Regions from separate parts of the Luteimonas sp. A534 genome, predicted to be linked through region 2. Evidence: predicted binding sites of a transcription regulator. Region 2 holds the regulator's gene; each other region holds the start of a gene.
What was found. Region 2 encodes HrcA, which represses chaperone genes, less so after heat shock. Its sites were predicted from a motif close to TTNGCACTCNNNNNNNNNGAGTGCNAA; they were not measured.

Region 1 (2,262 bases), on a different contig from region 2:
ACACCTCGGCCTGGGCCGGGAACGCGGCGGCGAATGCCAGGGCGATGGCGCAGCCCAGCCTGGAACTTTCAAGACGCATGGATCTCTCCCCGTTGTGGACCCGGCAATCTAACCGCCATTTGTGACGCTTGCCAGACAGAAGGCGCACACAGTATTCCGCCCGTCTGCACGCTGATGCGACACGTCGCCCTTATCCTCTGCGTGGCGCGCTTCTTTCCCAATTCATCCAGGTGTTCCCCCCATGCACGTTTCATTCCTCCCCGCCGCCCTGCGCGCGGGGCTCGCCTGTTCGATGTTGCTGTTGTCCGCTGCGTTCCCCGCAGCGGCAGCCACCGACATCGAACTCGCCGCGGGCGTCTCCACCACCACCGACCGCGAGTTCACCCGCGCGGCCTCGGTGGCCTGGCTGCCCGAGCTGCGGCAGCTGGACAATGCCGTGCTCCGCGCCGAAGTGGGCGCGGTCTACATCGACGGTCGGGGCGAGGTGCGCGGCCGTGACCTTGCAGACGACGTCTGGGTCGGCTTCGTCGGCCTGCGCTACGAGCGCACCGACAACGGCCTGACGCTGGGCGCCGCGATCGGCGCGCAGTCCGGCGAAACCGACGCGGTTTCCGGCGACCCGCAGTTCGTCACCACCGCCGGCTGGCGCTGGGACCGCTTCTCCCTGATGCTCCGCCACATCTCGAACGCCAGCCTGCACAGCCCCAACAACGGCGAGACCGGCCTGGTGGCGGCCTGGCGCTTCTGAGTCCGCCTTGCGCGGGGGGCCTTGAACCCCGGCTGGACCACCCCATCTAACAGGCATCCCGGCTTTGCCGGGTTTTCGCGGCGCGCGTTCTGGCACTCGGCTGGCCCGACTGCCAGAATACGCGACCGATTTGCTCCTTAGACGTAACAAATCAATCACTTGTGAGGATTGCATGAACCTGAAGCCGCTCTATGACCGCGTGGTCGTCAAGCCGATCGAAGCCGATGAAGTCTCCGCCGGCGGCATCCTGATCCCCGACAACGCCAAGGAAAAGCCGACCAGGGGCGAAGTGATCGCCGTGGGCGAGGGCAAGGCGCTGGACAACGGCAGCCTGCGCGCGCCGAAGGTGAAGGTTGGCGACAAGGTGATCTACGGCCAGTACTCCGGCTCGGCGTACAAGCACGAAGGCACCGAATACAAGATCGTGCGCGAAGACGACATCCTCGCCATCGTCGGCTGAGCGCGCTCGCGCATCGCAACTCCATTCCCTGATCCAATTTCGAGGTAACTGCAATGTCCGCGAAGGAAATCCGCTTCGGCGAAGACGCGCGCGCCAAGATGGTGCGTGGCGTCAATGTGCTCGCCAACGCCGTCAAGGCGACGCTTGGCCCCAAGGGTCGTAATGTCGTGCTCGACAAGAGCTACGGCTCGCCCACGATCACCAAGGACGGCGTGTCCGTCGCCAAGGAGATCGAGCTGGCCGACAAGTTCGAGAACATGGGCGCGCAGATGGTGAAGGAAGTCGCCTCGCGCACCTCCGACAACGCCGGTGACGGCACCACCACCGCCACCGTGCTCGCCCAGGCCTTCATCCACGAGGGCATGAAGGCGGTCGCCGCCGGCATGAACCCGATGGACCTCAAGCGCGGCATCGACCAGGCCGTGATCGCCGCCGTGGCCGAGCTGAAGAAGATCAGCAAGCCGTCGTCGACGTCGAAGGAAATTGCCCAGGTCGGCACCATCTCGGCCAACTCCGACGCCAACATCGGCGACCTCATCGCCCAGGCGATGGACAAGGTCGGCAAGGAAGGCGTGATCACCGTTGAAGAGGGCTCGGGCCTGGACAACGAGCTCGACGTGGTCGAAGGCATGCAGTTCGACCGCGGCTACCTGTCGCCGTACTTCATCAACAACCAGCAGTCGATGTCGGCCGAGCTGGATGATCCCTTCATCCTGCTGCACGACAAGAAGATCTCGAACGTCCGCGACCTGCTGCCCGTGCTGGAAGGCGTGGCCAAGTCGGGCAAGCCGCTGCTGATCGTCGCCGAGGAAGTCGAGGGCGAGGCCCTGGCCACGCTGGTCGTCAACACCATCCGCGGCATCGTCAAGGTCGTGGCCGTCAAGGCGCCGGGCTTCGGCGACCGTCGCAAGGCGATGCTGGAAGACATGGCCATCCTCACCGGTGGCACCGTGATCTCCGAGGAAGTCGGCCTCTCCCTCGAGAAGGCGACCATCAACGACCTCGGCCGCGCCAAGAAGATCCAGGTCTCGAAGGAGAACACCACGATCATCGA
Region 2 (2,262 bases):
ACAGCAGCGCCTGGTGCTCGTGCTGGCCGTGGATCTCGACCAGCAGCGCGGCCAGTGCGCTGAGCTGCGACAGCGTGGCCGGACGCCCGTTGATCCAGGTCCGCGAGCCGCCGTCCGCGCGCAGGGTGCGCCGCAGCTGGCAAGCCTGGCCGTCGTCGAACTCCTGTTCGCGCAGCCAGCCGAGCGCGGCGGGCGAGTCGGCGAGGTCGAACTCGGCGTCGAGCTCGGCACGCTGGGCGCCATGGCGGACCACTCCGCTGTCGGCGCGCAGCCCGGACAGGAAGCCCAGGGCGTCGACGATCAGCGACTTGCCGGCGCCGGTTTCACCCGAAACGACGGTCAGCCCCGGTCCGAACTCGAGTTCGGTGGCGGAGACGACGGCGAAATCCTTGATCGACAGGCGCTTGAGCATGGTCTGCGAATTGTGACGCGTGGACGCGAAGTCTGTCATCGACGGATCTCGTCGCTTGCGACAAGTGCCGCGCGGACGTATACCCGCGGCATGTCCCGACACCCTTCCGATCCCCTCGACCCGCGCGCGCGCCAGCTGTTGCGGACCCTGATCGGCCGCCATATCCGCGACGGCGAGCCGGTCGGATCGCAGACCCTGGTGCGCCACGCAGGGCTGGACGTGAGCGCGGCGACCATCCGCAACATCCTGTCCGACCTGGAGGAGGTGGGGCTGCTGTCGGCGCCCCACGCTTCGGCGGGGCGCGTGCCCACGGCCCGCGGCTACCGCGTGTTCGTCGACTCGCTGCTGCAGCTCAGCCCGCTGGGCGAGGGCGAGTTCGAGCGCCTGCGCGGGAGCCTCGCGCCCGGCGGCGGCACGCAGTCGCTGCTGGGCAGCGCCTCGGAGCTGGTCTCGGCCATGACCCGCTTCGTCGGCGTGGTCAGCGTGCCGGGCCGTGAGCAGTTCGCGTTCCGCCAGATCGACTTCGTGCCCCTGGACGGGCAGCGGGTGATGGCGATCGTGGTGTTCGCCGACAACGAGGTGCAGAACCGCATCGTCCAGACCCGGCGTGCCTACGACGCCGCCGAGCTGGAGCGCGTGGCCAACTACCTCAATGCCCATTTTTCCGGGCAGCCGCTGGCGGGCATCCGCGCCACCCTGCTGCGCGAGCTGAAGAGCGCGCGCAGCGAGATGGAAGGCCTGCTGCGCGCCACCACCGAGATCGCCGAGCAGGTGCTGGTGCCCGGGGGCGAGGACATGGTGGTCGCAGGCCAGGCGCGCCTGCTGGGCCTGCAGGACCTGGCCGACCTCGACCGCCTGCGCGAGCTGTTCGACGCCTTCACCGAGAAGCGCGAGATCCTGCAGCTGCTCGAACGCACGGTGAAGGCCCAGGGCGTGCGGGTGTTCTTCGGCGAGGAAACCGGGATCGCGCCGCTGGCCGGGATGTCGCTGGTGACCGCGCCCTACGGTGCCAACGGCCGGGTGCTGGGCGTGCTCGGGGTCATCGGCCCGACCCGCATGGCCTACGACCGGGTGATCCCGGTGGTGCAGGCGACGGCCGAAGTGCTGGGCGCCGCCTTGAAACCCGAGCCCGCATCCCCACTCAGTCCGGACCGAGACACTCCGGACCCACGAGAGCGATGACCACCGAACCCACGCCCGACCACGCCGCCGAGGCGCCCGCAGAAGACCGTCCCCTGGAAGACGTGATCGAATCCCTCCGCGCCGAACTGGAGCAGGTGCGCGCGCAGTCGTTGGTCGACCGCGCCGACCTGGACAACCAGCGCCGCCGCATGGAGCGTGACGTCCAGAACGCCTGCCGTTTCGCCAACAAGCAGATCCTCGGCGACCTGCTGCCGGTGTTCGACAGCCTGGACGCGGCGCTGGTCGCCGGGGCCGCCGGCCCGCTGCACGACGGCGTCGAGCTGACCCTGCGCGAGCTGCGCCGGGTGGCCGGCAACCACGGCCTGTTCGAGATCGCACCGGCTGCCGGCGACGCCTTCAACCCCGACCTGCACCAGGCGATGAGCGTGGTCGAAGCCCCGGACGTTGGTCCGGGTGCCGTGGCCCAGCTGTTCCAGAAGGGCTACCGGCTCAACGAACAGCTGCTGCGCCCGGCCATGGTGGCCGTCGCCCAAGCCGACTGAACCCACGGCCACCGGCGCTTGAAGGCGCCGGCGACCATCCCCAGATAGCAGTCATCGGCGGCGCCGCCGCCCCAGACACGAACCCAGAGGCAAACCCATGGCAAAGATCATCGGCATCGATCTCGGCACGACCAATTCGTGCGTGGCGATCATGGACGGCGGCAA
Region 3 (2,262 bases), on a different contig from region 2:
CATGGTGTCGGGAACCAGGGGCGCCCAGGTGTTCTATGTACCCGAGGAACGAGCCCTTGCGGCGAACGGTCGCGTCGTCATGGACTGGAACGACATCAACAAGTGGAGCACGTCCGGCACGTATGCCTTCAGCTGCAACCTGCCGCCCGGGGTGGTGATGGAAACCATCACCTACACCCAGACCGACACCGGCGGCCGGCTGTGACCCGTCGCCCCATGGAGAACCGACGCATGAACAAGCCTTTCCACAGCCGCATGCCCGCAATGGCGACCTGCGCGCTCGCGCTCGGCGCGATGCTGCATGCCCCCGACAGCAGCGCCGCCACCGAGCGCGTCCAGCGCGTCAGCGCCAGTGCGGTGTGCGAAGCGCCGTTGCCCGTCTACGACATCACCCTGCGCAAGCGCCCGATCGGCATCGGCAACGAGGGCACGACCAATATCTTCGTGTCCTGTGCGCTGCCGACCGACGCCGCCGCGCCGCCGGGTGGCGCCACGGTCAGCGTGCGGTTGGCCATGCTCGCCAACCTTCCAGCAACCACGGTCAACTGCCAGCTGGTGGCCGGCACCGCGGACAATCTGGTCTTCACCGAGGGCACTGCGGTCGTGCCGTCGAGCGGCACGGTCTGGCTGACCTGGGACAATGTCCACAAGGGCTCCACCGGTGGCACGATCAACTTCAGCTGCAGCCTGCCGCCACAGATGGACATCAGTACGATCCTGTACCGGGAGGTCGACCCTGGCGGCGGCCTTTGAAGCAACGACCCCCACCCCGGCCGTTTGCGGCCGGGGTGGGGGGTCGTATATTGAATGCATATTCGGTCCAATCCATAAACATGAACGAAGATTGTCCTGTTGATGGAACTTAATGAACTCTTTGGTCGTTTAGCAGTCTTAACAGGCCACTGCTAAAATCGACGCCATGACAGCAAATACCGCTACTGCGCTCATCCCGAACAATCTGCCGGTCCCCAGCGCGCTCGGCTCGCTGGATGCCTATATCGGCGCCGTGCACCAGATCCCCGTGCTCACCGTGGAAGAAGAGCAGGCGCTCGCCCGCCGTTTCCTCGAAGAAGAGGACCTCGGCGCCGCGCGCGACCTGGTGATGTCGCACCTGCGCTTCGTGGTCCACGTGGCCCGCGGTTACAACGGCTACGGCCTGCCGCTGGGCGACCTCATCCAGGAAGGCAACATCGGCCTGATGAAGGCCGTGAAGCGCTTCGACCCGGACGTCGGCGTGCGCCTGGTCTCGTTCGCGGTGCACTGGATCCGCGCCGAGATGCACGAGTACATCATCAAGAACTGGCGCATCGTCAAGGTCGCCACCACCAAGGCGCAGCGCAAGCTGTTCTTCAACCTGCGCCGCAGCAAGAAGCGCCTGGGCTGGCTCAATGCCGCCGAGGTCAGCGCGGTGGCCAAGGACCTCAACGTCTCCGAGCGCGAGGTGGTGGAGATGGAGTCGCGCCTGTCCGGCCGCGACATCGGCTTCGACCTGTCCGCCGACGAGGACGACGAGCGCGCCCCGCCGGCGCCGGCCGCCTACCTGAAGTCGCACGCCGAGGACCCGTCGCAGGCCTACGAGCGCGAGGACAGCGAGTCCAGCCAGCTCGAGCTGCTGCGCGAGGGGCTGGCGACCCTGGATGCGCGCTCGCGCGACATCGTCCAGCGGCGCTGGCTCGACGCCGACAGCAAGGTCACGTTGCAGGAACTGGCCGACGAGTACGGCGTCTCCGCCGAGCGCATCCGCCAGGTCGAGGCCAACGCGCTGAAGAAGATGAAGGCGCTGTTCGCGGCCTGAGTGCCATGCGCGATCGATCGATGAAGCCCGGCCCCGGCCGGGCTTTTTCGTGGGCGTGCGGTTACCCTTCGGGCTCACGGGAACAAGGTCGTCGCCACCGCGATGAGGCTCTGGATCGCCCTCTATGCCGTCGGCGCCGTGCAGGCGGCGATGCTCGCCGTCGCCTTGTGGCGCAGGCCTGCGAACGCACCGGCCAACCGGGTGCTGTCGGCCTGGCTGGCCATCGTCGCCGCCGACCTCGCGGTCAAGGCGCTGCACATGGCCTCACCCGGCGCCGGCTTCGCCCCCGCGTTCGGCGTCGCGCGGCTGTTACCGTTCGTGTACGCGCCGCTGTTCTTCGTCTACGTGCGTTCATTGACCGTAGGCCGTGCGCCTGGCGTCCGCGCGCTGGTCCACGGTGGATGGTTCCTGCTGGTGCTGTCCTGGGCGGCCTGGCGTTGGCTTTCGGGCGATCCGCTGCCGGTCGA

Region 1: a site for HrcA is predicted at 838-864, ahead of ACW5F0_RS09080 (co-chaperone GroES). Genes of this name have one in related genera too.
Region 3: a site for HrcA is predicted at 883-909, ahead of rpoH (RNA polymerase sigma factor RpoH). Genes of this name have one in related genera too.

The regions. Positions count from the first base shown of each region.
Region 1 is NZ_JBSVRR010000003.1:191,834-194,095, forward strand. Features, by position in the region: partial or broken gene ACW5F0_RS09070 (endonuclease) at 1-79, opposite strand, end outside; gene ACW5F0_RS09075 (hypothetical protein) at 242-748, shown strand; gene ACW5F0_RS09080 (co-chaperone GroES) at 921-1,208, shown strand; gene groL (chaperonin GroEL) at 1,262-2,262, shown strand, end outside.
Region 2 is NZ_JBSVRR010000001.1:695,420-697,681, reverse strand. Features, by position in the region: gene recN (DNA repair protein RecN) at 1-412, opposite strand, end outside; gene hrcA (heat-inducible transcriptional repressor HrcA) at 503-1,594, shown strand; gene grpE (nucleotide exchange factor GrpE) at 1,591-2,097, shown strand; gene dnaK (molecular chaperone DnaK) at 2,195-2,262, shown strand, end outside.
Region 3 is NZ_JBSVRR010000002.1:672,074-674,335, reverse strand. Features, by position in the region: gene ACW5F0_RS07835 (hypothetical protein) at 1-205, shown strand, start outside; gene ACW5F0_RS07830 (hypothetical protein) at 232-753, shown strand; gene rpoH (RNA polymerase sigma factor RpoH) at 920-1,795, shown strand; gene ACW5F0_RS07820 (helix-turn-helix domain-containing protein) at 1,898-2,262, shown strand, end outside.